DNA from 4 places in the Streptomyces lasalocidi genome. Region 2 is predicted to be linked to each of the others. Evidence: riboswitches for the same ligand, from Rfam matches in the RefSeq annotation. Region 2 holds a riboswitch; each other region holds the start of a gene.

Region 1 (7,144 bases), 2.2 Mb from region 2:
CAACTGGATGTCCCTGCACACGGGCATCGACTTCCCCGTCTCCTACGGCACCACCGTGATGGCCGCGACCGACGGCACCGTGCGCACGCAGTGGAACAGCGCCTACGGCAACATGATGATCATCACGGCCAAGGACGGCACGGAGACCTGGTACTGCCACCTCTCCAGCTACCGCGTCCCCTCCGGGACGACGGTCAAGGCCGGCGAGCCCGTCGCGTACTCCGGGAACTCCGGCAACTCCACCGGCCCGCACCTGCACTTCGAGGTACGGCCCGGTGGCGGCTCGGCGATCGACCCCCTGCCGTGGCTGCGCAGTCACGGCCTGGACCCGACCTGAGCCGGAAGCCGCTGGAAGCCCCCGCCCGTCAGCGGGGGCTTCGTCATGTCACGTCAGGCGTCCCCGCCCCGGGCCCACTCGCCTCGGAGCCGGCCCACCTCAGAGCTTCTCCACGGGCGCGTACCGCAGCAGCAGCCGCTTCGGCTTGGTGTCGCCGAAGTCGATCGTCGCCTCCGCGTTCGCCCCGGTGCCCTTGACCCCGACGACGGTGCCGAGCCCGAACTGGTCGTGCGTGACCCGGTCGCCCACGGCCAGCGCGACCACCGGCTGCTCCGCGGTGCGCCGGGTGGCGAAGCCGGACGCGCCCGAGGCCGACGAACGCGACCGGGTCGACGACAGCGACGCCGCCACGCCCGAGGCCGCGGACGCGGCCGGCGCACCCGTGCGCTTCCAGTCGACGTACGAGCCCGGGATCTCCTCCAGGAACCGCGACGGCGGGTTGTACGACGGCTGTCCCCAGGCGCTGCGCATCGTCGAGCGGGTCAGGTAGAGCCGTTCCCGCGCGCGGGTGATGCCGACGTAGGCCAGGCGGCGCTCCTCCTCCAGCTCCTTGGTCTCGCCGAGGGCGCGCATGTGCGGGAACACGCCGTCCTCCATGCCGGTGAGGAACACCACCGGGAACTCCAGGCCCTTGGCGGTGTGCAGGGTCATCAGGGTGATGACGCCGGAGCCGTCCTGCTCCTCGTCGGGGATCTGGTCGGAGTCGGCGACCAGCGCGACCTGCTCGAGGAAGTCGGCCAGCGTGCCCGTCTCCCCCTCACCGCGCTCCTGCTCGAACTCCAGGGCGACGGCGGCGAGTTCCTGGAGGTTCTCGATGCGGGTCTCGTCCTGCGGGTCGGTGGACGCCTGCAACTCGGCGAGGTACCCGGTGCGTTCCAGCACGGCCTCCAGGACCGTGGCGGGACCGGCGCCCGACTCGACGATCGTCCGCAGCTCCTCCATCAGCGCGTTGAACCGCTTGACGGCGTTGGTGGAGCGCGCGGCCATGCCGTACGCCTCGTCGACGCGCTTGAGCGCCTGCGGGAAGCTGATCTTCTCGCGCTGGGAGAGGGCGTCGATCATCGCCTCGGCGCGGTCGCCGATGCCGCGCTTGGGGACGTTGAGGATGCGGCGCAGCGGCACCGAGTCCTCGGGGTTGGCGAGGACGCGCAGGTAGGCCAGGACGTCCCGGACCTCCTTGCGCTCGTAGAAGCGGACGCCGCCGACGACCTTGTAGGGCAGGCCGACGCGGATGAACACCTCTTCGAAGACACGGGACTGGGCGTTGGTGCGGTAGAAGACGGCGACGTCCCCGGCCTTGGCGTCCCCCGCGTCGACCAGGCGGTCTATCTCGTCGGCGACGAACTGCGCCTCGTCGTGCTCGTTGTCCGCGACGTAGCCGGTGATGCGCGCACCCGCGCCCGCGTTGGTCCACAGGTTCTTGGGGCGGCGGGACTCGTTGCGCTCGATGACCGCGTTGGCGGCGGACAGGATCGTCTGCGTGGAGCGGTAGTTCTGCTCCAGCAGGATCGTCGTCGCGTCCGGGTAGTCCTCCTCGAACTGGAGGATGTTGCGGATGGTCGCGCCGCGGAAGGCGTAGATCGACTGGTCGGCGTCGCCCACGACACACAGCTCGGCGGGCGGGACCACGGCCTCGGGCGGCACGTCCACGGCGTGCTCGCTGCTGCCGACCAGCTCGCGCACCAGGGCGTACTGGGCGTGGTTGGTGTCCTGGTACTCGTCGACCATCACGTGCCGGAAGCGGCGGCGGTAGTGCTCGGCGACGTCCGGGAAGGCGCGCAGCAGGTTGACCGTCGTCATGATCAGGTCGTCGAAGTCGAGGGCGTTCGCCTCGCGCAGCCGCGACTGGTACAGGGCGTAGGCCTGGGCGAGGGTCTTCTCGAAGCCGTCGGTGGCCTGGGCGGCGAAGTCCTCCTCGTCGATCAGCTCGTTCTTGAGGTTGCTGATCTTGGCGCTGAAGGACTTGGGCGGGAAGCGCTTGGGGTCGAGGTCCAGGTCACGGCAGACCAGCGCCATCAGGCGCTTGGAGTCGGCGGCGTCGTAGATCGAGAAGGACGAGGTGAAGCCGAGCTTCTTGCTCTCGCGGCGCAGGATGCGCACGCACGCGCTGTGGAAGGTCATGACCCACATCGCGTTCGCGCGCGGGCCGACCAGCTGCTCGACGCGCTCCTTCATCTCGCCCGCGGCCTTGTTGGTGAAGGTGATCGCGAGGATCTGGCCCGGGTGGACGTCGCGCTCGGCGAGCAGGTGGGCGATGCGGTGGGTGAGCACGCGGGTCTTGCCGGAGCCGGCGCCGGCGACGATGAGCAGGGGCGTGCCGGCGTGCACGACCGCGGCGCGCTGGTTGTCGTTCAGCCCGTCCAGGAGCGCCGCCGGGTCGAGCACCGGGCGCGGGGCGCCGTCGCGGTAGTGGGTCTCCCGGTCCGGGGGCGCGTCGAACTTCCCGGCGAACAGATCGTCCGGAAGCGGTTCCGGCAGGTGATCGTCCTCGGGGGGCGGCGGAGGTTCCTCCTCGTGGCCCCGCGGGGCCTGGAGGTTCGCCAGGAAGCTGTCGTCAAAGAGGCTGCTCATCGCTCTACGAGTCTAGGGGGCCCCACTGACACCCCGGTCGCCCTCCCGGAAACTGGGCAGTCGTGACGCTCCGCGCCCTTCGCGACACACTGTGCTCCGGTGCAGATCCGGACACGCCGAGGTCACGAAAATGTATCGGGCATATCACCCGTCAACCTTCCCAGGCGCCCCACGCGTTGGCTACCGTTCCGGCAGGCCGTACGACACCCACCGGCGAACGTCGCCGGGCCGCGCGGCCTCCGCCGAGTCCGGCCCGCCCCCGACGGCAGCCGGAGCCGGGGACCCACCGAGATCCTTGGGGTGAATCGGCCCGTCCTCCCGCGGGGGGACACGGCCGTAGGGCAACCCTTCCGACCGACCGCCCGAACCCGACAGCTAACCCGGTAGGCGGACCGTGGAAGGAGTCGCCTCCCTTGGCGTCGCAGCACCGCAAGCCCCGCTCCGCGGGACCACGGGTGGCCGGGATACGCCCGCCCGTCCTCGCCACCGCCGCCCTCACCTCGGTGGCCCTGCTCTCCCAGACGGCGCACGCCGCGCCCGCCGACGACGGCAGGCCCAGTCTGGAAGAGGTCGAGAAGAAGGTCGACGACCTGTACCGCCAGGCGGAGTCGGCGACCGAGAAGTACAACGCCGCCAAGGAGCAGACCGCCACCCAGCGCCGGCGCGTCGACGGCCTCCTCGACGACGTCGCCCGGCGCACCCAGGAGCTCAACACCGCGCGCGAGGACCTGGGCACCTTCGCCGCCGCCCAGTACCGCACCGGCGCCACCACCCCCGGCACGGCGACGTTCCTGCTCGCCGACACCCCGCAGGACTACTTCGACCAGACCCAGCTCATGGGGCGGATGACCGAACGGCAGAAGAGCGCGGTCGACGACTACGTGACCGAGCAGGCGGCCACGATGAAGAAGCGCCAGGAGGCCTCGCAGAGCCTGCGGACGCTCTCCGACACGCAGAGCGACCTGCGGACCGCCAAGGCCACCGTCCAGCAGAAGCTCACGGCCGCGCGCGAGCTGCTGGCGCAGCTGACGGCGCAGGAGAAGGCGCGGCTCGCCGCGATCGAGAAGCGCAAGCAGGAGGAGGCCGCACGCCAGGCGGCCGCGCTGGCGAAGCAGCAGGCCGCGGCGCGGGCGGCCCAGCAGGAGAGCGCGTCCGGGTCCAGGTCCGGGTCGGGGGCGGCATCAGGGTCGGGGTCGGGGGCGGGCTCAGGGACGTCCTCGCCGTCCGCGGGCTCGGCCGCGACGGACCCCGCCTACGCCACCAGGGCCGACAAGGCGCTCGCCTTCGCCCGCGCGCAGATCGGCAAGCCGTACGTCTGGGGCGCCACCGGCCCCGGCTCCTTCGACTGCTCCGGCCTCACCCAGGCCGCCTGGAAGGCCGCCGGCGTCACCCTCCCACGCACCACCTACGACCAGGTCGACGCGGGCACCACCGTCCCGATCTCCCAGGCCCGGCCCGGTGACCTGGTCTTCTTCTACGGCGACGTCAGCCACGTCGGCCTCTACATCGGCAACGGCATGATGATCCACGCCCCGAAGCCCGGCGCGTACGTCCGCGAGGAGTCCGTCTACTACGACGGCGAGTCGGCGATCCACAGCGTGGTGCGGCCGGCGTAGCGGCGGCGTCTTCACGGGCGCACGCGCGCGTGGCCCGCTCGCACGGCGCCCGACGCTTCCCGGGTCGTGTCGGCTTTCGCGGGGCAAGCGCGACTTTGCGGACACGGCCTAGCATCGGGCGCATGTCCGGGACCTCACCTCTGCGCGCCTGGTGGGCGCACCGTCCGCCCGCTGCCGGGGCCGCCGTGATGGCGACCGGCATCCTGTCGGTCGGGCTGCGCCTCACCGGCCACGACCTCCTGTCCCGCCTCGCCCTGCTGGTGACCGCCGTCGCCTGGGTCGCGCTCGCGGCGGACTTCGTCGTACGGCTGGCGCGCGACCGTGCGCGGTGGCTGGCCGATGCGGGCACGCCCGGGGCGCTGACGGCCGTGGCGGCCACGACGGTCCTCGGGACGAGGATCTCGGTGGCGGGGTGGCAGTCGCTCGCCGCGGCGCTGCTGGCGCTCTCCGCACTGCTCTGGCCGGTGCTGCTGGTGCGCGTCGTACGGCACGTGCGGCCGCGCATGCCGGGAGCGGTGTTCCTGTGCTGTGTGGCCACCGAGGGGCTCGCCGTGCTCGGGGCGACGCTGGCACGGGCCGACGCGGTGGCGTGGCTCGCGCACACGGCGCTGGTGTTCTTCTGGCTGGGGCTGCTGCTCTACCTCTTCGCCCTCAGCCGTTTCGACCTGCGGCAGATCGCCACGGGCGCCGGTGACCACTGGGTGGCCGGCGGGGCCCTCGCGATCTCGGCGCTGGCGGGCACGAAGCTGCTGGCCGCGGACGACGCCGGCCTGTACCTGTGGAACGGCGACGACACCGACGTCCTGCGCACCGTCACCGGGGCACTGCTGGTGCTCGACCTGGCGTGGTTCGTGGTCCTGCTGACCGCGGAGCTGCTGTGGCGGCGCCCCGGCTACGACGTGCGCCGCTGGTCGACGGTGTTCCCCCTCGGCATGACGGCCGTGGCCACCCTGTCGGTCGCCCCCGCCCTCGACGTGCCCTGGCTCAAGGGGCCGGGGCAGGTGCTGCTGTGGATCGCGGTCGCGGCCTGGCTGGCCGTGGCGGCGGGAGCGCTCACCACGGCCCGGGCGGCGCTCGCCTCGCGCGGGTGGGGACCTGCTAGGTCCACAGGACCGCGATGAACACGTTGGCCACGGTCAGCAGGCCGACCAGGCCGAACAGGCCCTTGTCCACCTTCTCGTCGTCGCGCTTCACGTAGACGAGGCCGAGGATCACGATCAGCAGCGCCAGCTTCACGCCGATCTTGACGTTGTTGACGTGCTGGTCGTCCGCCTGGTTGAGGCCGACCAGGATCACGCCGGTGACCAGCATCGTCGCCGCGCCGTGCAGCATGGCCGGAACGAAGCGGGCGGTGCCCCGGCCCATCGCCTTCATCTGGGTCAGGAAGCCGCCGAGGAGCGCGGCGATGCCGATGATGTGCAGGCCGACGAAGAGATGGATGAGTACGTCCATGGGGCCGGACTCTAATCAGCCGCCCGGACGCCCCTCGACACCGGCCCCGTGACAAGCGCCCACGGCACATCCACCCACTCGCATATATGCGTCCATAGCAGCGCGCCCCTCCCTCGCGCCTCCCCTTCCCCACATCGGTCAGCGCGCCCCGCGAAGTCGACGCCGCCGGACCTCCGACACGGTCACATGCGGTCCTCGCTCGATCCACTCGTGTCATTTCCGTACATCTCGTCACCGGGTCGACACGGACGGGCCTAGCGTCCTCCCCCAGGTGACCGGCTCTCCACCGCCGCCCGGGCCAGGGCGGCGGTCGGGCACCACCGCCGAAAGGTCCGGCGGCGCCCCCGCTCCCCCGTGCGGGGCGTCGCCGGACCCGCCCGCCGTCCCCCGCGGCCGGGCCCGAGCTCCCCGGCACCTCGCCCCTCACGAGGGCGGGGGACGGTCGTACGAAAGGACGTGCAGTCCCACGTGGCAGCGCACCGCAAGTCCCGACAGCGCTCGCTCGGCGGCCATACGGTCCGCACCGCGGCCACCCTCGCGCTCGCCGGCGCGGCCACCGCGACCGCCTTCGACGGCACCGGCCACGCCGAACCGGCGCTGACCCCGGCGCAGGTCAAGGCCAAGGTGGACAAGCTCTACCAGGAGGCGGAGGTCGCCACCGAGAAGTACAACGGCGCCAAGGAGCGGGCGCACCAGGCCGAACAGCGGCTGGAGTCGCTGCGGGACGAGGCCGCACGCAAGGAAGAGCGGCTCAACTCCGCCCGCGAGGCGCTGGGTTCCGTGGCCGCCGCGCAGTACCGCAGCGCCGGGCTCGACCCGGCCGTGCAACTGGCCCTCTCCGACGACCCCGACCAGTACCTCGACGGCGTCGCCCTCGCTGAACGCGCCGGTGACCGCCAGTCGGCCGCCGTCGCCGGCGTCCGCAAGCAGCTGCGGGAGATCGAGCAGGTGCGCGGCGCCGCCCGCGTCGAACTGTCCGCCCTGAAGACCCGGCGGGCCGAGCTCCAGCAGCAGAAGAAGACGGTCACCGACAAGCTGGACGCGGCCCGCCGGCTGCTGTCCCGGCTGACCGCCCGGGAACGCGCCCGCATCGCGGCGGACACCGCGGCCTCCGGTGCTTCCGGCCGCGCCTCACGCACCGCGCCCGGCGCGCGCACCGGCCTCGCGG
Region 2 (7,144 bases):
ACGAGCTGGTCGGGGGCCGCGGGGTCGCCGAGTCGGTGCTGACCGCCCTGGACCGGGCCGGGGTGCCCTGGGCGGGGACGCGGGTCGCGCTCCAGGGGCTCGGCACGATGGGCGGGGCGACGGTGCGGTTCCTCACGCGCGCGGGGCTGTCGGTGGTGGCCGTCGCCGACGTCAAGGGCACAGTCGCGAACCCGGCGGGCCTGGACGAGGAGGCGCTGCTCGCGGCGCGCGACGGACACGGCACCGTGGACCGCGCCGCACTGCGGCCGGAGGACCGCGAACTGCCGGGCAGGGCCTGGCTGTCGGCCGACGCGGAGGTGCTCGTCCCGGCGGCCGTGTCCTACGCGGTCGACCCCGGCAACCAGGAGCAGGTGCGGGCCCGCTGGATCGCGGAGGCGGCCGACATGCCGGTGGTGCCGCGGGCGGAGGAACTGCTGCACGCGCGCGGGGTCACGGTGCTGCCGGACGTGGTCGTCAACTCCGGGACGAACGCCTGGTGGTGGTGGACGCTGTTCGACGACGTCGGCCCCGACGCGGACAGTGCGTTCACCCACGTCCGGCGGTCCATGCGGACGCTGGTGGAGCGCGTGCTGTCCCGCGCGGACGCGGCCGGCACGACGCCCCGGGCGGCCGCGCACGCCCTCGCCGAGGACCGGCTCGCGGCGATCGCGGAGCGTTTCGCGCCCCACCGGTGACCTGCCACGGCGTCGGCCGGCGACGGGCGGCACGATGCGCGGTGCTGTGTAGGGTGACGGCGTGGCGAGGGTCCGGTTGAGCGTGGCCGAGCGGCGCGGGGAGCTGCTGCGGGCGGCCATCGAGCAGATCGAGCAGCGGGGCGCGGCGGCGGTCAGGATCGCCGACGTGGCCTCGGCGCTCGGCGTGAGCAACGCGCTGGTGCTCTACCACTTCTCGACCAAGGAGAAGCTGGTCGCCGCCGCGTTCGCCCAGGCCGCCGAGGACGACCTTACCCATCTGCGCCGGCTGCTCGGGCGCCGCACGACGGCGCTGCGCCGGCTGCGGGCGGCGGTGCGCTGGTACGCCCCCTCGGGCCCGGCCAAGGGCTGGCGGCTGTGGATCGAGGGCTGGGCGGTGTCGCTGCGCGAGCCCGCGCTGCGCGAGGTGGCCCGGGACCTGGACCGGGCGTGGAAGGCGGCGCTCGCCGAGGTGGTCGCCGAGGGCGTCGCGGCGGGCGAGTTCACCTGCCCCGACCCGGCCGCCACCGCGCTGCGGCTCACGGCCCTGCTCGACGGTCTCGCCGTCCAGCTGACGTCCTACGGCGGCACGGTGTCACGGTCCCGGGCACAGGAGTGGGTGGAGCAGGCGCTGGCCCGCGAACTCGGCCTCACCGGCCCGGCGTCGGGCACCCCTGAAGGCTGAGCGGCCCGGCATCGGGCACCCCGAAGGCTGAGCGGCCCGGCATCGGGCACCCGGAGGGCTGAGCGGCCCGGAACGCGTGGCGCTCCCCGGCGGAGAGGGCCACGCGTCCGCGAGGCGCCGTGCCGTGCGGGCCTCAGGCCACCGTGGCGATGCGCGTCCTGATGTCGGCCGGGGACAGCGCGCCCTTGGCGGTCACGTGGTCGCCCGAGGACTCGCCGCGCAGCCTGCGCCCGATCCACGGCACCAAGTACTCGCGCGCCCAGTGCACGTCGTCGCGGCGGACCTCGAAGGTGCCGCGCGGCGGCAGCGGCGGCCAGGGCTGTTCCGGGTCGGCCGGCACCGGGAGGCCGAGGGCCAGCCCGGCGCGCAGCGCCACGCGCGTGTGGCCCTCCGGGGAGAGGTGCAGCCGGTCGTGGTCCCAGGCCCGGCGGTCGCGCACGGACCTCAGCGACCACAGGTCGAGCACCGGACAGCCGTAGCGGTCGGCGACCGCGCGGACGTGTCCGTTGTAGGTGGCGATCTTGCCGCGCAGGTGCCGGAGCACCGGGACGCCACGGGTGTCGAAGCCGGTGGTCACGAGGACGGTGCCGGCCGCGGCGGTCAGGGTCGCGATCGCGCGCTCGAAGCGCTCGGCGACCTCGTCGGGGTCGGTGCCGGGGCGGATGATGTCGTTGCCGCCCGCGCAGAACGACACCAGGTCGGGCGCGAGACGGACCGCCTGCGGGACCTGGTCGGCCACGATCTGGTCGAGCAGCTTCCCGCGCACGGCGAGGTTGGTGTAGGTGAAGTCGCCCTCGGGCCGCCGGTCGGCGAGGAGCACCGCGAGCCGGTCGGCCCAGCCGACGAAGGAGCCGTCGGGCCCGGGGTCGCCGACGCCCTCGGTGAAGCTGTCGCCCACCGCCACGTACGACCCGATCACTGATCTGCTGTCACTCTTCGAATCGTCTGCCACGTCAGGTCATGATCCTCCTTCGAATGTGACCTACGCGACCGTAAGCGGGGCTTGACGGACGGTGAGATAAGACACCCCTAAAGACTTCACCAATCAGGGAATAAGCGATCACGGGGGAAGGCTGCGATGCCTGATCCGCATGCACTGACCTGAATACACCGAAGGCCGGGCCCAGGGGATGGGGCCCGGCCTTCGGTGGCGTGGGGGTGCTGTGACCCGGAGGGTCAGCCGACGGTGACGCCGTGGGCGCGCAGGTAGGCGACCGGGTCCACGTCGGAGCCGTAGTCCGGCGTGGTGCGGATCTCGAAGTGCAGGTGCGGGCCGGTCACGTTGCCGGTGGCACCGGACAGGCCGATCTGCTGGCCCTCGGTCACGGTCTGGCCGGCCGAGACGGAGAGCTGCGAGAGGTGGGCGTACTGGGCGTAGTAGCCGTCGTTCAACTTGATGACGACCTGGTTGCCGTACGCGCCTCCCCAGCCGGCCGAGACGACGGTGCCCGCGGCGACGGCCTTGAGAGAGGTGCCGGTCGGGACGACGAAGTCGACACCGGTGTGGTAGCCGCTGGACCACATGCTGCCGGCCGTGTGGTAGGCGGTGCCGATGGTGGCGCCGGCGACCGGGAGGGTGTAGCCGGAGGAGCTGCCGGTGCTCTCGGCGGCCTGGGTGGCCGTCTTCTGCTCGGCCGGCTTCTCGGCGGGGGCCGGGGGCTTGGCCGCGGAGGACTTCGGGGCGGAGGACTTCGGGGCGGAGGACTTCGACGCGGTCGAGGTGCCGGTCGCGGCCTTCTTGCCGAGGGACAGCTTCAGACCCGGGTGGATCAGCGACGGGTTGTCGCCGATGGCCTCGCGGTTGTCCTGGTACAGCTTCTGCCAGCCGCCGGAGACGTGCTGCTCGGCGGCGATCTTCGACAGGTAGTCGCCGGCCCGGACCGTGTAGGTCGCCCGGGCGGCGGACTTCTCGTGCGCGTCGGCCTGCTGCGGCGCGGCGGAGACCGACTGCGCGGCCGCCTGGGCCGGAGCGGCGTGGGCACCGGCGGCCCCCATCAGCGGGAGGGCGAGCGCGGCGCCGCCGGTTCCGGCGACGGCGAGGGAACGGGTGAAACGCTGCATCTTCGGACGGCGGTGCTTACCCTTCGCGGGCATGGCGAATTCCTCTCCGGCGCCTACGAGGTGAGCTGTCGGGTGCGGACTGGAGATGTCCGGCCGTATGCGGGCACACGGCTTTACCCCGAGCCGTTCCGGGAACCGGAACAGGCGTCGTACCTGTGGGTCCCCCGCTCCTGCCGTGCACGGGTGGGTGTGCGGGCCCCGGACGGCGGCAGGATTAGGCGTCCGTCCGGATTGGTGTGGAACGTAAGCGACCCGGACGCACCGAAACAAGCGCCGGTTGCGCGGACCGGGCTTTTCCCTTGATCCCTTTCCGGAATTCCCCGTCACCCAGCGTCGACGGAAAGAGCATTTCCTCCGTCAATTCCCGCGCGGAATCCCAGCATTACGTGAACATGACGGACGACGCACCGTCACGGATATGACGATGCTCACGTGACGCCGCCCCACCTTTCCGCATTTCCCAGCGAGTTGGAATGAAGACCGCCAATTCGGACAGAAGACCTAGATACGGCGTAGGCGTATAACCGTCGCATCCAGATCGCCGCGCAGCCCGGTCCGCAATCCGTGGTGCAGCAGCAGCGCACCCCGGTGCACTTCGCCCGTTTCACGGCATTCGTACGACGCGGTCGGGTCGAGTCCGCGCAGCCGCACCGCCGGCACCGGCTCGCCGTACCGCTGGGCCTCCAGCCAGGCGAGTACCACCGTCTCGTCGCCGCGGACGTACTGCACGGCGCTCGGACCGCCCTGCGCGAGGCCCGGGGGCCGCAGCCGGTAGAGGTCGCCGTGCTGCACCACGGGCCGGATCTCCTTGTAGAGGGCGACCCATCCGGCAGCCTCGGCCAGCTCCTCCTCGCTCCACCCGGTGAGGTCGCCGCCGACCCCGAGCACCCCGGCCATGGCGCTCACGAAGCGGAAGCGCAGGGAGCTGACCCGGCCGTTGAGCTGGGTGTTCGGGCTGTCGGTGACCCACGCGGCCATGACCCGCGCCGGGTGGAGCTGGCTGAAGCCGTGCTGGATGGCGAGCCGGTCCAGCGGGTCGGTGTTGTCGGAGGTCCACACCTGGTCCGTACGACCGAGGATCCCCAGGTCGATGCGCCCGCCGCCGCCCGAGCAGGACTCGAAGGCCACGTGCGGGTGGGCCGCGCGCAGCCGGTCGAGGAGGCCGTACAGCGCGTGGACGTGGTCCACCCACAGGCGCTGCGGGTACGGGTCGCCGGGCCAGCCGGCGTCGGTGAAGCAGCGGTTGAAGTCCCACTTGACGTAGTCGACCGGGGCGCTCGACAGCAGCCCGTCGAGCTGCTGCCAGAGGTACTCCTGGACGTCCTCGCGGGCCAGGTTGAGCACCAGCTGGTTGCGCAGCTCCGTGCGCCTGCGTCCCGCCTGGTGCTGCACCCAGTCGGGGTGCGCCCGGTACAGGTCGCTGTCCGGGTTGACCATCTCGGGTTCCACCCAGATGCCGAACCGCATCCCGAGGTCGTGCACCTGGTCAGCGAGCGGCGTCAGACCGGAGGGGAAGCGGTCGGGGTTGGGCGTCCAGTCGCCGAGCCCGGCCCGGTCGCTGGTGCGCGCCCCGAACCAGCCGTCGTCCACCACGAACAGCTCCACGCCCATCGCGGCGGCCCGACGGGCCAGCGCGAGCTGCTGCTCCTCGGAGATGTCGAAGGTGGTCGCCTCCCAGGAGTTGAACAGCACGGGCCGGTCCCGGTCGGCGTCGGGGACGACGTGCGCGCGCTGGTACGCGTGCCAGGCGCGGCTCGCGCCGCCGTGGCCGGCGTCGGTCCACAGACCGGCGAAGACGGGCGTGGTGAAGCTCTCGCCGGGCGCCAGGCGCAGCAGGCCGGAGTCGTCGTGTCCGACGCCGCCGGTGATCTGCACGCGCGCGTCGGGCAGTTGGGCGACGGCGATCCGCCAGGAGCCCGACCAGCCGAGCGCGCAGCCGTACACCTCGCCGCTCTCCTCGGTGGCGTCGGTGTCCAGGGCGACCCAGGGCAGGTGCTGGTGGCCGGTGTGGCCGCGGCGGCTGCCGATGACCTTCTCGCCGTAGGTGAGCGGGGAGCGCACCAGCCGGGACTCGGCGGCCCACCGGCCGTGCAGCTGGGACAGCCGCCAGTCCTCGCGGTGCGGCAGGGTCCAGGTGGCGGAGTCGGCGCGCAGCAGCTCCAGGGGCGTCGCGCCGTCGTTGGCGAGGGTCGTCCAGCGCTCCACGACGTCGCCGCGCATGCGGTAGTGCAGCGTCACGGCCAGTCCGGCGTCACGGAAGCGCAGCCGCAGCTCGCCGCCGCCACTGTCGCCGTCACTGTCGCCCACGACGGTGTGGCCCTCGAAGCGCCACTCCGTGCCGCGGCGTTCGTCGTCGCGCACGGACAGGGCGGGTCGCACGAAGCGCGGGCCGCCCTCCACGGGGTACTCCTCGCGGCCGTCGAGGGGGGACTCGAAGGGCCAGTACGGCGGCGGCGCGGCGGCCAGGGCCTCGGCGTCGGCCGGGGCGATGCGCGGGCCCCAGTGGAGGTGCACGAGCACGTCGTCCTCCGTGACGTGGAGCGCGTAGCTGCTCGTGGGCCCCGACAGGAGCCAGGTACGGCCGGCGGCGACGGTCTCGGGCATCAAACCCCCACTGAATCAAACAGGCGCGATCAAGTTCCGACATCATCAGGGGGTGACGGGCTGCCCGACAATGCCTGGGGACCACTCTTGTCGCAGGTTGGACGGACCGTTGCCCGAGGTATCCATGTCGTAGGGTCGGGGGACGTCCCGCCGACCAACACCACGAGCCGCGTGGGCGGAGACCGACCGGGAGGGAGCCCCCGTGACGCAGCAGATACCGTCGACCGAGCCCGAACTGGCCGGCGTGCGCAACTTCCGTGACGTAGGCGGCCTGCCGACCGTGGACGGCCGGCGGGTGCGCCCCGGCGTGCTGTTCCGCAGCGGCCACCTCGCGCACGCGACCGCCGAGGACGCCGCGTTCCTGTCCTCCCTGGGGCTGCACACGATCTTCGACTTCCGCAACGCGGCCGACCAGAAGCTGGAGGGCCCGGACGTCGAGCTGCCGGGCGTGCGCAACGTGAACCTGCCGCTGTCCGACCCCGCGGACGGCGCGGAGTTCTGGAAGATGGTCCGCGACGGCGAGATCGAGCAGCTGCGCGTCCTGCTCGGGGACGGCAGGGCCGCGGGCCGGATGATCGCCTCGTACCGTGCCATCATCCGGCAGCGCACCGCCGAGCACGCGCGCGTGCTGCACGCGCTGGCGGACGACAGCGTCCCGGCCCTGATGCACTGCGCGGCGGGCAAGGACCGGGCCGGGCTGTCCGTCGCGGTGACGCTGCTCGCGCTCGACGTGGAGCGCGACGCCATCCTCGCCGACTACCTGGAGTCCAACGCCAAGCACCGGCGCTACCGGGTGCGGCGCAGCAGCGGCGAAGGCTCCGCCCACTCCCCCGAGGTGATGGAGCTGCTCAGCCCCCTGTTCGACGCCCGCGCCGAGTACCTCGCGGCGGCGTTCGAGACGATCGAGGAGACCTGGGGCGGCGTCGACGCCTATCTGGAGCAGGGGCTCGGGCTCACTCCCGAGACCCGTGAACGGCTGCGGGAGCGGCTGCTCGACTGAGCCGGCGCTCCCGGTGCCCGTGCCCTACTGGTTGGCGCCCACCTCGAACAGCAGCCAGATGAAGGCGGCGAGGACGTGTCCCACCGCGATGTAGATGATCAG
Region 3 (7,144 bases), 3.6 Mb from region 2:
CGCGAGGCCGGGATCACCGTCGAGGAGGCGTCCCCCACGGCCGAGGAACTGGTCGCGGCCTGCGCCGGCGGCCGCACGGCGGTCGTCGTGGCCACGGGGGAGGGCGAGCCGGCCCTCACCGACGGCCTGGCCCGGCTGGCCGGCTCCGGCCGGGTCGCCCTGCCCGAGCTGGAACTGCTCCCCGCCTCCTACGACCTCCCCGGCGCGCGCCTCCTCGACCTCGTGCAGGTCATGGACCGGATCCGCGCCGAGTGCCCGTGGTCGTCCCGGCAGACCCACCGGGGCCTGGCCAAGTACGCGGTGGAGGAGTCGTACGAGCTGGTCGAGGCCATCGAGGACGGCGACCGCGACGAGCTGCGCGAGGAACTGGGCGACGTCCTGCTCCAGGTGGTCTTCCACGCCCGGATAGCCCAGGAGGACGAGGAGGCGCCCTTCTCCGTCGACGACGTCGCCGCCACGATCGTCGCCAAGCTGATCCACCGCCACCCCCACGTCTTCGGCGACGCGACCGCGACCACCCCCGAGGAGGTCAAGGAGCACTGGCTGCGCACCAAGGCGGCGGAGAAGCGGCGCGAGTCCGTCACCGACGGCGTGCCCCTGCACCAGCCCGGCCTGGCCCTCGGCGCCAAGCTGGCGTCCCGGGTGCGCACCGCCGGCCTGGGCGTCCCCCTGCCCGCCGGCGAGGGCATCGGGTACGACCTCCTCGCCCTGGCGGCGCGCGCCGAGCGGGAGGGCGTCGACCCGGAGGCGGCCCTGCGCGCGGCGGCCCGCGCGTACCGGGACGCGATCCGGGAGGCGGAGGGCCTTCCCGCCCACCCGACGGCCGCCCCCACGGATACCGTCGACCAGTGACAGCCCAGCCCCACCCCCCGACCGGCCCGACCGGAACGACCGGCCCGACCGGCCCGACCGGCCCGGCGTCCTGCCCCGCCACCCCGCACGCGTCCGAAGCCCCCGGCCCGGCCCCGGCGCCCGGCCCCGCCCCCGAACTCTTCACCTGGGAGTTCGCCGCCAACCCCTACCCCGCCTATGCCTGGCTGCGGGAGCACGCGCCTGTGCGGTGGACGCGGTTGCCGAGCGGGGTGGAGGCGTGGCTGGTCACGCGGTACGGGGACGCCAAGCAGGCGCTGGCCGACCCGCGGCTGAGCAAGAACCCGGCGCACCACGACGAGCCCGCGCACGCGAAGGGCAAGACCGGCATCCCGGGCGAGCGCAAGGCCGAGCTGATGACCCATCTGCTCAACATCGACCCGCCGGACCACACCCGGCTGCGCCGGCTCGTCAGCAAGGCGTTCACCCCGCGCCGGGTCGCCGAGTTCGCGCCCCGGGTGCAGGAGCTGACGGACGACCTCATCGACCGGTTCGCGCGGACCGGTTCGGCGGACCTCATCCACGAGTTCGCCTTCCCGCTGCCCATCTACGCCATCTGCGACCTGCTGGGCGTCCCGCGCGAGGACCAGGACGACTTCCGGGACTGGGCCGGGATGATGATCCGGCACGGCGGCGGCCCGCGGGGCGGGGTCGCGCGGTCCGTGAAGAAGATGCGGGGGTACCTCCTCGAGCTGATCCACCGCAAGCGCGAGGCGCTGCCCGCCGACCCGGTGCCCGGCGAGGACCTCATCTCCGGGCTCATCCGCGCCTCCGACCACGGCGAGCACCTCACGGAGAACGAGGCGGCGGCGATGGCGTTCATCCTGCTGTTCGCCGGTTTCGAGACCACGGTCAACCTCATCGGCAACGGCACCTACGCCCTGCTCACCCACCCCGGGCAGCGCCATCGGCTCCAGGAGTCCCTGGCCCGCGGCGAGCGCGGGCTGCTGGAGACGGGCGTGGAGGAACTCCTGCGCTTCGACGGGCCGGTGGAGCTGGCCACCTGGCGGTTCGCCACCCGGCCGCTCACCCTCGGCGGCCAGGACATCGCCCCCGGCGACCCGGTGCTCGTCGTCCTGGCCGCCGCCGACCGCGACCCGGCGCGCTTCGCCGACCCGGACGTGCTGGACCTCGCGCGCCGCGACAACCAGCACCTCGGCTACGGGCACGGCATCCACTACTGCCTCGGCGCCCCGCTGGCCCGGCTGGAGGGCCAGACCGCGCTGGCCACCCTGCTCACCCGGCTGCCCGACCTGCAACTCGCCGCCGATTCCGCCGAGTTGAGGTGGCGCGGCGGGCTCATCATGCGCGGTCTGCGCGCGTTGCCCGTGACGTTCACACCTGACCCGTAATCACCCGGGGTGCGGGGCGGGGGCGTCACCGGGCGGAGGCGAAGATGACACGCGTTCAACTTTGTGATCTTCACGTGATCTGCGCGGCATGAACTTGTGACAAGTGATCGTCTGCCGATACGTTCACCCCTCAGCGCGGCGACCCGCACGTGCCCACGGCACCCGCCGCGCCGGTCAGTGCTGTCTCGAGAAAGGCCCCCGCATGCTCTCCGGGAACGGTCGTCACCGTCGCCCCCGTCAGGCCCCGGCCCTCCTCGTCGCGGCCGGCGTCACCGGCTCGGCCATCGCCATCCCGCTCCTCGCCGCCTCCGGCGCCAGCGCTGCCGACGGCACGGTCTGGGACACGGTCGCCGAGTGCGAGTCCGGGGGCTCCTGGAGCGCCGACACCGGCAACGGCGAGTACGGCGGCCTGAGCCTCACCCAGGCCGACTGGGAGTCGTACGGCGGACTGGCCTACGCCCCGAGCGCCGACCAGGCCAGCCGCAACCAGCAGATCGCCGTGGCCCAGAAGGTCCTCGCCGACCAGGGCGTCGGCGCCTGGGGAACCTGCGGCCTGACGTCGGGGCTCACCCAGCAGAACGGCGCGCTGGGCGTGGACACCGGCGTGGCAGGCGACGCGTCGCAGGCACCGCTTCCCGGCGGGCTGTCCGACTCCTCCAAGGAGACCACGGACGCCACCGGTTCGGGTGATTCGTCCGACTCGTCCGGGTCGGCGTCCTCCACCCCGACCGGCGACACGGGCGCCACCCCGTCCGACTCCGCCTCTTCCGGCCCCTCTTCGCCCGCTTCGTCCGTTCCGTCGGACACGTCCACGGTGCCGGGTGCGTCCACGGGTGCGGACAAGGGTGGCGCCGCCGCGCAGGCGCCGGACAGCTCACCCACGGGCAGCCCGTATGCGGACGTTCCGGACAAGTCCGAGCAGGGCGTGGGGTCCTGGAGCCTCGTCGACACCGGTGCCGCGGCCGACACGACCGACAGCGCGCCCGTCACGGCGTCCGGCACCGGCAAGCACCGTGGCGGCAGTGCCGAGGAGGCCCCGGCCGAGGACGGCACCAGCACCGCCTCCGTCGGCCGCCACGCGTCCCCCGCGGGCGAGGGCTACCTCGTCCACCCGGGTGACTCCCTCGAGTCCATCGCCGACTCCCTTGACCTCGCGGGCGGGTGGCGTGCGCTGTACGCGGCGAACAAGGACGTCATCGGCGCCGACCCGAGCAGTATCGTCCCCGGTCAGACCCTGTCTCTAGGGGCCGAATAGGGCGAAAAACCCCGGGAGTTCACGTCATGCTTCGCTATTGAATGTCCGGTTTGGCGAAAGTGTGGGATGAGTCTCAGAAGCCCTGATCGTCTTTGAAATTCCGTCGATCACCTGTCTACGGTCGAGATCGCTCGGCAACCCGAGCCCCGGCCGTCGCAACGCCGAATCCTGCCAGCGGCAGCCCGGGAACAGTCGTCGCGTCAAGCGCCGTAGGCAGGAGCGGGGGACCCAAGGTAAGTGCCGGGTCCGGTAGTTGAGAGGCCTTCGAGGCCGCCGACGCCGGGACCGGCTTGGGGTGGAGCCGCGCCGTCCGAGAGGGGGGTGCGGCCGGGCAACTCAACCGGCCCGAACCCGACAGCTCACCTCGCAGGCGTCGGTGAGGGGATCGATCCATGCTGTTTTCCGGCAAGGGCAAGCACCGTCGTCCGTCCAAGGCCACCCGCGCCGCCGCGCTCGCCGGCGTCACCGGTGTCGCCATCGCCGCACCGCTGATGGCGGCCGGCAACGCCTCCGCCGCCACCACCTCCGAGTGGGACGCCGTCGCCCAGTGCGAGTCGGGCGGCAACTGGTCCATCAACACCGGCAACGGGTACTACGGCGGCCTGCAGTTCTCGGCCTCCACCTGGGCCGCGTACGGCGGCACCGCCTACGCCTCCACCGCCGACCGCGCCAGCAAGTCCCAGCAGATCGAGATCGCCGAGAAGGTCCTCGCCTCCCAGGGCAAGGGCGCCTGGCCGGTCTGCGGCAAGGGTCTGTCGGGCGCCTCCACCGGCGGCTCCTCGAGCTCCTCCAGCAGCTCCTCCGGCTCCAACTCCTCGAACAGCGGCTCGAGCTCCACCTCGACCCGCTCCAGCGAGGACCAGGCCGCCTCCCGCTCCAGCGAGCGCCCGGCCGCCTCGACGCAGAAGACGCAGAAGTCGCAGAAGACGGTCACCACCCCGACCGGCAAGAAGGTCAAGAAGGGTGACGGCGAGTACAAGGTGGTCGCGGGCGACACCCTCAGCACCATCGCCGCGAAGCACCACGTCCAGGGCGGCTGGGAGAAGCTGTTCCAGCTGAACAAGGACATCGTCGAGGACGCCGACCTCATCTACCCGGGCCAGCAGCTGCACCTGAAGTGACAGCCGGCTCGTGACCGAAGCACAGCGCCCTCACATCCGGGTCCTCCATGGTGGAGGCCCGTGAGGGTCCCCCGTCCCCACGGGCTCCCCGCCCCGGTGCGTTCTCCCCCGTACGCACCGGGGCGGGGTTTTTCGTGTCCTGGTTGCCGCACCGGGGTTTTGTTCAGTTCAGGAACAATTTACTCTCGGTTCTGTCCACGAGGTGGCCGATCGGCTGGCCGAAGCGCCGGAGCCGGTTAGGCTCATCTCGCAGAGCCACTGCGGTACTGCGTGTACCCGCGTCACATCCACGAAGGAGATGCTCGTGCCGTCCATCGACGTCGTCGTAGCCCGGGAAATCCTGGACTCCCGAGGCAACCCCACGGTCGAGGTCGAGGTCGGCCTCGACGACGGCAGCACCGGCCGTGCCGCCGTCCCGTCCGGCGCCTCCACGGGCGCCTTCGAGGCCATCGAGCTCCGCGACGGCGACCAGAACCGCTACCAGGGCAAGGGCGTCGAGAAGGCCGTCCTCGCCGTCATCGAGCAGATCGGCCCGGAGCTCGTCGGCTACGACGCCACCGAGCAGCGCCTGATCGACCAGGCCATGTTCGACCTGGACGCCACCGACAACAAGGGCTCGCTCGGCGCCAACGCCATCCTCGGCGTCTCGCTCGCCGTCGCCCACGCCGCCTCCGAGGCCAGCGACCTGCCGCTGTTCCGCTACCTGGGCGGCCCGAACGCGCACCTGCTGCCGGTGCCGATGATGAACATCCTGAACGGCGGCTCGCACGCCGACTCCAACGTGGACATCCAGGAGTTCATGATCGCCCCGATCGGCGCGGAGTCCTTCTCCGAGGCGCTGCGCTGGGGCACCGAGGTCTACCACACCCTCAAGGCCGTCCTGAAGTCCAAGGGCCTGTCCACCGGCCTCGGCGACGAGGGCGGCTTCGCCCCGAACCTCGGCTCCAACCGCGAGGCCCTCGACCTCATCCTCGAGGCCGTCAAGCAGGCCGGGTACGTCCCCGGTGAGCAGATCGCGCTGGCGCTCGACGTCGCCGCCTCCGAGTTCTACAAGGAGGGCAAGTACGTCTTCGAGGGCAAGGAGCGCTCCGCCGCCGAGATGACGGAGTACTACGAGGAGCTGGTGGCGGCCTACCCGCTGGTCTCCATCGAGGACCCGCTGTTCGAGGACGACTGGGCCGGCTGGAAGGTCATCACCGAGAAGCTGGGCGACAAGGTGCAGCTGGTCGGCGACGACCTGTTCGTCACCAACCCCGAGCGCCTGGCCCGCGGCATCGAGGAGGGCGCCGCCAACGCCCTGCTGGTGAAGGTGAACCAGATCGGCTCGCTCACCGAGACCCTGGACGCCGTGGAGCTGGCCCAGCGCAGCGGCTACAAGTGCATGATGTCCCACCGCTCCGGCGAGACGGAGGACGTCACCATCGCCGACCTCGCCGTCGCCACCAACTGCGGCCAGATCAAGACCGGCGCCCCGGCCCGCTCCGAGCGCGTCGCCAAGTACAACCAGCTGCTGCGCATCGAGGAGATCCTCGACGACGCCGCGGTGTACGCCGGCCGCAGCGCCTTCCCGCGCTTCAAGGGCTGAGCGGGCCGGCACTGGGCCTTTAAGGGTCAAGGCTGCGCCAGTCGTACGTACGTCCCCGTACCGGTCCCGTACCGTGTGCGGGGACGTACGCGCGTGTGAACGGGAGGTCGGCGACATGGCCGTGAAGGACCGGGACCGGTTCTCCACCGCGACCCGGCTGCGGCTGCTCGGCGAGCAGACGGCGGCCCGGGTCTACCGCTCGCAGACCCGGCGGCAGGCCCGCCGCTCCCGGCTCACCAGCCGCGCCGCGCTGCTGGCGCTCGTGCTGTGCTCGCTGGTGGTCGCCCTGGCGTACCCGATGCGCCAGTACGTCTCCCAGCGCGCCGACATCGCCGACCTGCAGCGTGAGAAGCAGCAGGCCCGCCAGCGGGTGGAACAACTGCGCGACCTCAAGGCACGCTGGCAGGACGACGCGTACGCCGAGCAGCAGGTCCGGCTGCGACTGCACTACGTGATGCCCGGCGAGACCGGGTTCGTGGTGGTCGACCCGGACGCGGCGAGGAAGTCCCGCGCCGACCTCGGGGCCGCCGACCGGCCCTGGTACTCCAACGTCTGGGACGGCGTCGACAAGTCCGACGCCTCCGGCCGGAAGAACTGACAGAGAGACACACCCCGAAGCATGGAAACGCCCCCGCCGACCACGCCGCGCACCGAGCCCACCGACGCGGACGTCGAGGCCTTCAAGCAGCAGCTCGGGCGTCCGCCGCGCGGGCTGCGCGCCATCGCGCACCGCTGCCCGTGCGGCAGCCCGGACGTCGTGGAGACGGCGCCCCGCCTGCCCGACGGCACGCCCTTCCCGACGCTGTACTACCTGACGTGCCCCCGGGCGAACTCCGCCATCGGCACGCTGGAGGCCAACGGCGTGATGAAGGAGATGACCGAGCGGCTCACCACCGACCCCGAGCTCGCCGCCGCCTACCGCGCCGCGCACGAGGACTACGTCAGGCGCCGCGACGAGATC
Region 4 (7,144 bases), 3.1 Mb from region 2:
TGATGGCCCAGTACACCTTCACCGGCTACGACGCCTCCGCCCACATGACGGAGGAGACCCACGACGCGGCCACCGCCGGCCCGAAGGGCATCGTGCGGTCCATCTGGACCTCCTGGATCGCCGGCTTCGTCCTCCTGCTCGGCTTCACCTTCGCCATCCAGTCCTACGACGGCGCCCTGGACTCCCCGACCGGCGCGCCCCCGGCCCAGATCCTGCTCGACGCGCTGGGCGCCACCGCCGGCAAGCTGCTCCTGCTGGTGGTGATCGGCGCCCAGCTGTTCTGCGGCATGGCGTCGGTGACGGCCAACAGCCGCATGATCTACGCCTTCTCCCGCGACGGCGCGCTGCCCTTCTCGCACGTCTGGCACACCGTCAGCCCGCGCACCCGCACCCCGGTCGCCGCGGTCTGGCTCGCCGCCATCGCCGCCCTCGCGCTGGGCCTGCCGTACCTGATCAACTACACCGCCTACGCCGCGGTGACCTCGATCGCGGTCATCGGCCTCTACGTCGCCTACGTCATCCCCACCCTGCTGCGCCTGCGCAAGGGCGCCGCCTTCGAGCGCGGCCCGTGGCACCTGGGCCGCTGGTCGCAGGTGATCGGCGTGGTGGCGGTCATCTGGGTGGGCGTCATCACCGTGCTGTTCATGCTGCCGCAGGTCTCCCCGGTCACCTGGGAGACGTTCAACTACGCCCCCGTGGCCGTCCTCGTGGTCCTCGGCTTCGCGGCCGCCTGGTGGCTGGCCTCGGCCCGCCACTGGTTCCTCGACCCCGACCACGAACGCACCCGCGCCCGCGAGGCGTCCCGCCGTGCCGCCGCGGCCCCGGAGCCCGCCGACCCGTGACGCCCGCCGCCTCCCCGGCAGCGGCTGGCGCCACGACACGTCCACCCGCCCGTGTCCCGATACCCGATCGGACACCCGGCCCGGTCCGGCTATGCTCGGGGAGGCAACATCGCCCGGGCCGTTAGCTCAATTGGCAGAGCAGTGGACTTTTAATCCATTGGTTGTGGGTTCGAGTCCCACACGGCCTACGACACCGCCCCGGTCCAGGGATCCCCGGACCGGGGCGCGGTGTTTCCGGCGCCCGGCCCCCGCCTACCCCTCCCCGTCCCGCCGCACCAGCAGGTACGACCGCCTGCTCGGGTGCTCGACGCCGGGGTACGGGGCCCGGTCGAGGTGGGCCGTGACCGTGAGGCCCGCGTCCGTGAGGGACGTCGTCTCGGTGGCCGGGTCCAGGAAGTGGAAGGTGAGGTCCACCGGGTGGTCCCACCAGTCGCTGAAGTGGGCGGACTCGCCGGGGCGGGCGTCGGCGGTGCTGGTGTGGAAGGCCAGCAGGGCGTGGCCGCCGGGGCGTAGGACGCGGGCGAACTCCGCGTAGGCGGCGGCCCGTCGGGGCGGGTCGAGGTGGATGAGCGCGTACCAGCACAGCAGCCCCGTGAGGCTGCCGGAGCGCAGCGGCAGGGCGGTCATGTCGGCCACGGCGAAGGGCAGTCCGGTGCCGCGGCGGGCCACGGCGCACATCCCGGGGGAGAGGTCGAGGCCCGTCACCGCCGCGCCCCGGCCCGCGAGGTGGGCCGTCGCGTGGCCCGGGCCGCAGCCGACGTCGGCCACCGGGCCGTGCCGGGTCACTTCGGCGAAGGCGTCCAGGAGGGCGCGGTCGAGGGGCTTGCCGGGGAGTTCGGCGCCGATGTCGGCGGCGTAGCGCTCGGCGACGGTGTCGTAGCTGCGGCGGGTCGCCGGGGCGGCCGGATTCTGCTGCGGGGAGGGCGGGTTCGTCACGTCCGGTGCCTACCCCCGGCCCCGGGGTCCGTACGCCGGGCCTCCCGGGCGGCGCCAGCCGGGGGCTCCGCCCGCGCTCAGCCCGCGTGCAGTTCCGTCAGGTCCCCGAGCGGCAGCGTGTGGCTGGTGTGCAGCACCTTGGCGCGCAGGTAGCGGACGTTGTGCGGGGTGGTGAACACGCCGGTCGGGACGCGGTCGTGGACGTCGATGTCCAGCGCGCGCAGCTGGTCGGCCTTGTCGGGGTTGTTGGAGAGCAGGTCCAGGCGGGTGACGCCGAGGGCGCGGAGCATCTGGGCGGCGGCCGTGTAGTCGCGGGCGTCCTCGGGCAGGCCGAGGGCGGCGTTCGCCTCGTAGGTGTCCAGGCCCTGGTCCTGGAGGGCGTACGCGTCGAGCTTGTTGTAGAGGCCGATGCCCCGGCCCTCCTGGCGCAGGTAGAGCAGCACGCCGCCGCGTTCGGCTATGCGCTCGACGGCCTCGCGCAGCTGCGGGCCGCAGTCGCAGCGGGCCGAGCCGAAGACGTCCCCGGTCAGGCACTCGGAGTGCAGCCGCACCAGGGGCGTGCTGCCGGGGGCGGGGTCGCCGAGGACGGCGGCGATGTGCTCGCGGCCGTCGACGAGGCCGTCGAAGGTGACGAGGTCGGCGTCGACGGCGTAACCGTCGTGGAAGCGCAGCGGGACCCGGACGCGGGCGCGCGGCGTGGCGGCGGTGAGGTCAGCGGGCATGCGGTTCTCCGGGTCCTGGGCGGCGCACCGCCCTCCTGCTGCTTCAGATTTGAAGCAGATCCTCGGAGCCCGACCCTACCTGTGCTTGAAGTTTGAAGCAATGGGCTTCCGGCCCGCCCCGCCGCGCTCACGCACAGGGCGACGAGCGCCGCTTCCACGGCAGGTCCTCCGGGCCGCCCCCCTCCTGCGCCCCGTCCACGAGCCCGCCCGCGATCCGCGAGCAGATCTCCTCCAGCTGCCCCACCTGCTCGGGGCTGAGGCGGTCGAACAGCGACGCGCGGACCGTCTCGACGTGGCCCGGCGCGGTGCGCTCCAGCACCGCCATGCCCTCGTCCGTGAGGGCGGCCACGCTGCCGCGCCTGTCCGACGGGCACTGCTCGCGCCGCACCAGCCCGTCCTTCTCCAGCCGGGCGACCGCGTAGGTCAGCCGGCTGCGGGTGATCTTCGACCGCTCGGCGAGGTCGGTCATCCGCAGCCGCCGCCCGGGCGCCTCGGAGAGGTTGGCCAGGAGGGAGTAGTACAGGTGCGGCATGCCGGCGTCCTGCTGGAGCTGCCGGTCGAGCGTGTCCTCCAGCAGCAGGGCGGCCGCCATGTAGGCACGCCAGGCGCGCTGCTCGTCGGAGGTCAGCCAGCGGGTCGTCATGCCGCCAGTGTAGGTTTGCTTCAGATTTGAACCAAGGCTGCGTCCCGGGAGGCTCCCGGTCGCGCCACGCCCGCCGGTCCCGCCCGTCCCACAAGAGAGCGCGCCCCATGCCGTACCCGTACGTCCTGCTCTCGGCCGCCGTCTCCCTCGACGGTTTCCTCGACGACACCGGCCCGGAGCGGCTGCTGCTGTCCAGCCCGGCCGACTTCGACCGCGTCGACGAGGTGCGCGCGTCCGTCGACGCCATCCTCATCGGCGCCGGCACCCTGCGCGCCGACAACCCGCGCCTGCTGGTCAACTCCGCCGGGCGCCGAGCCGCCCGGGTCGCCGCCGGCCGGCCCGCCTACCCGCTCAAGGTGACGGTGAGCGCCTCCGGCGACCTCGACCCGGCCGCGCGGTTCTGGCACACGGGCGGCGACAAGCTCCTGCTGACCACCGACCGGGGCGCCGACCGCGCCCGCGCCGCCGGCATCGCCGCCGACGTGGCCGCCCTCGGACCCGACCTGGACTGGCGCCGCGCGCTGGAGCACCTCCACGACGCACGGGGCGTGCGCCGCCTCATGGTCGAGGGGGGCGGCACGATCCACACCCAGTTGCTCCAGCAGGGCCTCGCCGATGAGCTCCAGCTCGTCCTCGCGCCCCTGTTCGTCGGCGACCCGGACGCCCCCCGCCTCTTCGGCCCCGGCGCCTATCAGGGCGGACGGCTGCGGCTGGTGGAGACGCGGCGGATCGAGGACGTCGTCCTGATGCGCTACGAGCCCACCGCCCCCGGCACCGGCCCGCTGCCCTCCGCCGCCGACCGCCGCTGGCTGGCCCTCGCCTGCGACCTGGCCGACCGGTGCCCGCCCTCGGACACCGCGTTCAGCGTCGGCGCGGTGGTCGTCGCCGCCGACGGCACCGAACTGGCCCGCGGTCACTCCCGCGAGGGCGGCGACCCGGTGGTGCACGCCGAGGAGGCCGCCCTGGCCAAGCTCGGAGCCGCCGACCCCCGCCTGGCCGGCGCGACCGTCTACAGCAGCCTCGAGCCGTGCGCCCGCCGCGCCTCCCGCCCGGCGCCCTGCGCCCGGCTCATCCTCGACGCGGGGGTGCGCCGGGTGGTCACGGCCTGGCGCGAGCCGGACACCTTCGTCGAGGCGGCGGACGGCAACGGGCTGCTGGCGGCGGGGGGCGCCGACGTCGTCGTACTGCCCGAGTACGAGGGGCGGGCCAAGGAGCCGAACCGGCACCTCCTGGGGTGAGCCCGGTGCCCGTCCGGGCGCCCTGGACAACCGTTTCGCTTTTGGTCCCGCACATGGCGTACAGTGGAGTCATCGCCGCGGGGTGGAGCAGCTCGGTAGCTCGCTGGGCTCATAACCCAGAGGTCGCAGGTTCAAATCCTGTCCCCGCTACTGAAGACCGAGGGCCGGAATCCGAAAGGGTTCCGGCCCTCGGTGTTTCCGCAGCCTCCCGCGCGCCCTCACTCTGCGTGAGTGTCCGACCGCCCTTCGCATCACAACTGAGTCACTATCAAACGACCGGTGACTACTGATCTCTTCCCCTGGGCACCCTGATTCCCCGCCAACTCGCCCGTTTTTCCCCGGTCGTGGCAGGAAAGTCCAGGTCAAAAATGTTGTTGATCAAGCGGAACGGCTTGGAAAGCTGCCTCCGTGTCTATTAACGTTCGATAACGCAGCGCGGTCGTCCCAGCCGTCACCGAAGGCGGCTCCGTGCGCACGCGCCGAATCCCGCAAGGGAACCGGGGAACCACCACCTTGGGGTGAATCACGCGGAAGCCGCCGCCCACCAGCGGCCGGTATACGCGCGTAGGAGACCTTCCCGCTCCGAACCCGTCAGCTAACCCGGTAGGCGACGGAAGGAAAGGAGCGCGCCCGCGTGGCGTCCAACCGGCCTGCCCCAGAAGCCCCCTCGCTGCCGAGCCAGCGTCCCACGGAGACGTTCGCCTACGGCGGTCAGCGCGTCGACGAGGGCCCTTGGGAGGAGTGGAACCCCACCGCGGACTCCCTCCGTCCGGTACGCGGCCGGCACCGCGTCGCCAAGCAGCGCGGCGGACTCGCCCGCAGCTCCACCGTCCTCGGCGTCGGCGTCATCGCCGCCGTCGGCGCGGGCGGCATGGCCAGCGCCAACACCGGCAAGCCGCCGGTCTCCATCTCGCTGCCCGACCTGCCCTCCGTCGGCTCGCTGATCTCCGACCACGACGCCCCGCAGGAAGCCGCCCCCGCGGCGCTCAGCACCTTCGGAAGCACCGCGGACGACACCGCCCAGGGCACCGCCGACGCCGGTGAGGCCCTGCGCACCCGGATCATGGCGCAGGCCGAGTCGCAGCAGACGCAGGTCGACACCAAGGCGCTCGCCGTCGTCGAGGCCGCCGCGGCCAAGGCGGAGGCCGACGCCGCCGCCCAGGCCGAGCAGGAGGCCCAGGCCAAGGCCGCCGCCGCGAAGAAGAAGGCCGAGGAGCAGGCCGCCAAGGTGGCCGAGGCCGCGCGCCTGGCCGAGCTGGCCAAGCAGTACACGCTGCCGACGTCGTCGTACACGATCACCTCGACGTTCGGCCAGGCCGGCTCGATGTGGTCCTCCGGCTACCACACCGGCCTGGACTTCGCGGCGCCCACCGGCACCCTCATCAAGGCCGTGCACAGCGGCACGATCACCGAGGCGGGCTGGGCGGGCGCCTACGGCTACCGCACGATCCTCACCCTCGACGACGGCACCGAGGTCTGGTTCTGCCACCAGTCCTCGATCAGCGTCAGCGCCGGCCAGAAGGTCGGCACCGGCGACGTCATCGGGCGCGTCGGCGCCACCGGCAACGTCACCGGGCCGCACCTGCACCTCGAGATCCACCCCGGCGGCGCGGCCACCGGGATCGACCCGATGGCGTGGCTGCGGGACAAGGGCCTGACCCCCTGACCCGACCCTGGCCCGCCCCCTGACCCGTCCCTTGATCGGGCGGCCGGCCGGGGACCGGGTTCCCCGGACCGGCCGGCCCATGCACCCCCGTCCCGGAACCGGCGGCGGCCGTTCCGGTTTACGTGAAGTTTGCGGGCCGACGGGATGACCGCCCCCCGGCCGGTCGTTGGAACAGGGCATGACTGCTCTGCGTAAACTCGGTTCCTCCGACCTCGAGGTCTTCCCGCTCGCCCTCGGCGGCAACGTCTTCGGCTGGACGGCCGACGAGACCGCCTCCTTCGCCGTCCTCGACGCCTACACCGCAGCCGGCGGCAACTTCCTCGACACCGCCGACTCCTACTCGGCCTGGGTCGACGGCAACAGCGGCGGCGAGTCCGAGACGATCATTGGCAAGTGGCTCGCGTCCCGCGGCAAGCGCGACGACGTCGTCATCGCCACCAAGGTCAGCCAGCACCCCGACTACCAGGGCCTGACCGCGGCGAACATCAAGGCCGCCGCCGACGCCTCCCTGCGCCGCCTGGGCACCGACCGCATCGACCTCTACTACACCCACTTCGACAAGCCCGAGGTGCCGGTGGAGGAGATCATCGGCGCGCTCGACGAGCTGGTGACGGCGGGCAAGGTCCGCCAGATCGCCGCGTCCAACATCTCCCCCGAGCGGCTCAGCGCCTCCCTGGCCTTCTCCGACCGCGAGGGCCTGGCCCGGTACGTCGCCCTCCAGCCGCACTACAACCTGGTGTCCCGCGACACCTACGAGGGCGCGCTGCGCGACCTGGCCGAGCGCGAGGGCCTGGCCGCCGTCCCCTACTACGCCCTGGCCTCCGGCTTCCTGACCGGCAAGTACCGCCCGGGCACCACCGTGGACAGCGCACGGGCCGCGGGTGCGGGCAAGCACCTGGACACCGAGCGGGGCCGCCGCGTCCTCACGGCGCTCGACGAGGTCGCCGCCGCCCACGAGGTGCCGGTCGCCACGGTCGCCCTGGCCTGGCTCGCCGCCCAGCCCACCGTCGCCGCCCCCCTCGCCTCGGCCCGCACGACCGACCAGCTCCCGGACCTGCTGGCGCTGGCGGACCTGGAGCTCACGGACGGGGAACTGG

The links. A riboswitch is a leader RNA that binds a small molecule or an ion and turns the genes downstream of it on or off. The one in region 2 is predicted to bind cyclic di-AMP.
Region 1: linked by a shared signal. The riboswitch ahead of E4U91_RS21120 (C40 family peptidase) and the one ahead of E4U91_RS30750 (M23 family metallopeptidase) in region 2 are both predicted to bind cyclic di-AMP.
Region 3: linked by a shared signal. The riboswitch ahead of E4U91_RS14355 (LysM peptidoglycan-binding domain-containing protein) and the one ahead of E4U91_RS30750 (M23 family metallopeptidase) in region 2 are both predicted to bind cyclic di-AMP.
Region 4: linked by a shared signal. The riboswitch ahead of E4U91_RS16560 (M23 family metallopeptidase) and the one ahead of E4U91_RS30750 (M23 family metallopeptidase) in region 2 are both predicted to bind cyclic di-AMP.

Annotation. Positions count from the first base shown of each region.
Region 1 is NZ_SZNQ01000001.1:4,657,980-4,665,123, reverse strand. Features, by position in the region: gene E4U91_RS21130 (M23 family metallopeptidase) at 1-337, shown strand, start outside; gene pcrA (DNA helicase PcrA) at 437-2,908, opposite strand; cyclic di-AMP (ydaO/yuaA leader) riboswitch at 3,139-3,314, shown strand; gene E4U91_RS21120 (C40 family peptidase) at 3,322-4,524, shown strand; gene E4U91_RS21115 (tellurite resistance/C4-dicarboxylate transporter family protein) at 4,647-5,645, shown strand; gene E4U91_RS21110 (hypothetical protein) at 5,623-5,976, opposite strand; gene E4U91_RS21105 (C40 family peptidase) at 6,445-7,144, shown strand, end outside.
Region 2 is NZ_SZNQ01000001.1:6,813,519-6,820,662, reverse strand. Features, by position in the region: partial or broken gene E4U91_RS30765 (glutamate dehydrogenase) at 1-695, shown strand, start outside; gene E4U91_RS30760 (TetR/AcrR family transcriptional regulator) at 757-1,377, shown strand; gene E4U91_RS30755 (SGNH/GDSL hydrolase family protein) at 1,511-2,296, opposite strand; gene E4U91_RS30750 (M23 family metallopeptidase) at 2,554-3,471, opposite strand; cyclic di-AMP (ydaO/yuaA leader) riboswitch at 3,476-3,634, opposite strand; gene E4U91_RS30745 (alpha-galactosidase) at 3,940-6,042, opposite strand; gene E4U91_RS30740 (tyrosine-protein phosphatase) at 6,245-7,042, shown strand; gene E4U91_RS30735 (DUF6126 family protein) at 7,067-7,144, opposite strand, start outside.
Region 3 is NZ_SZNQ01000001.1:3,238,112-3,245,255, reverse strand. Features, by position in the region: gene E4U91_RS14370 (nucleoside triphosphate pyrophosphohydrolase) at 1-852, shown strand, start outside; gene E4U91_RS14365 (cytochrome P450 family protein) at 849-2,222, shown strand; gene E4U91_RS14360 (LysM peptidoglycan-binding domain-containing protein) at 2,425-3,477, shown strand; cyclic di-AMP (ydaO/yuaA leader) riboswitch at 3,673-3,865, shown strand; gene E4U91_RS14355 (LysM peptidoglycan-binding domain-containing protein) at 3,870-4,598, shown strand; gene eno (phosphopyruvate hydratase) at 4,897-6,183, shown strand; gene E4U91_RS14345 (FtsB family cell division protein) at 6,299-6,781, shown strand; gene E4U91_RS14340 (DUF501 domain-containing protein) at 6,803-7,144, shown strand, end outside.
Region 4 is NZ_SZNQ01000001.1:3,710,640-3,717,783, reverse strand. Features, by position in the region: gene E4U91_RS16595 (amino acid permease) at 1-842, shown strand, start outside; tRNA gene E4U91_RS16590 (tRNA-Lys) at 958-1,030, shown strand; gene E4U91_RS16585 (class I SAM-dependent methyltransferase) at 1,095-1,778, opposite strand; gene E4U91_RS16580 (GTP cyclohydrolase II) at 1,856-2,500, opposite strand; gene E4U91_RS16575 (MarR family winged helix-turn-helix transcriptional regulator) at 2,628-3,143, opposite strand; gene E4U91_RS16570 (dihydrofolate reductase family protein) at 3,251-4,381, shown strand; tRNA gene E4U91_RS16565 (tRNA-Met) at 4,458-4,531, shown strand; cyclic di-AMP (ydaO/yuaA leader) riboswitch at 4,849-5,006, shown strand; gene E4U91_RS16560 (M23 family metallopeptidase) at 5,016-6,047, shown strand; gene E4U91_RS16555 (aldo/keto reductase) at 6,226-7,144, shown strand, end outside.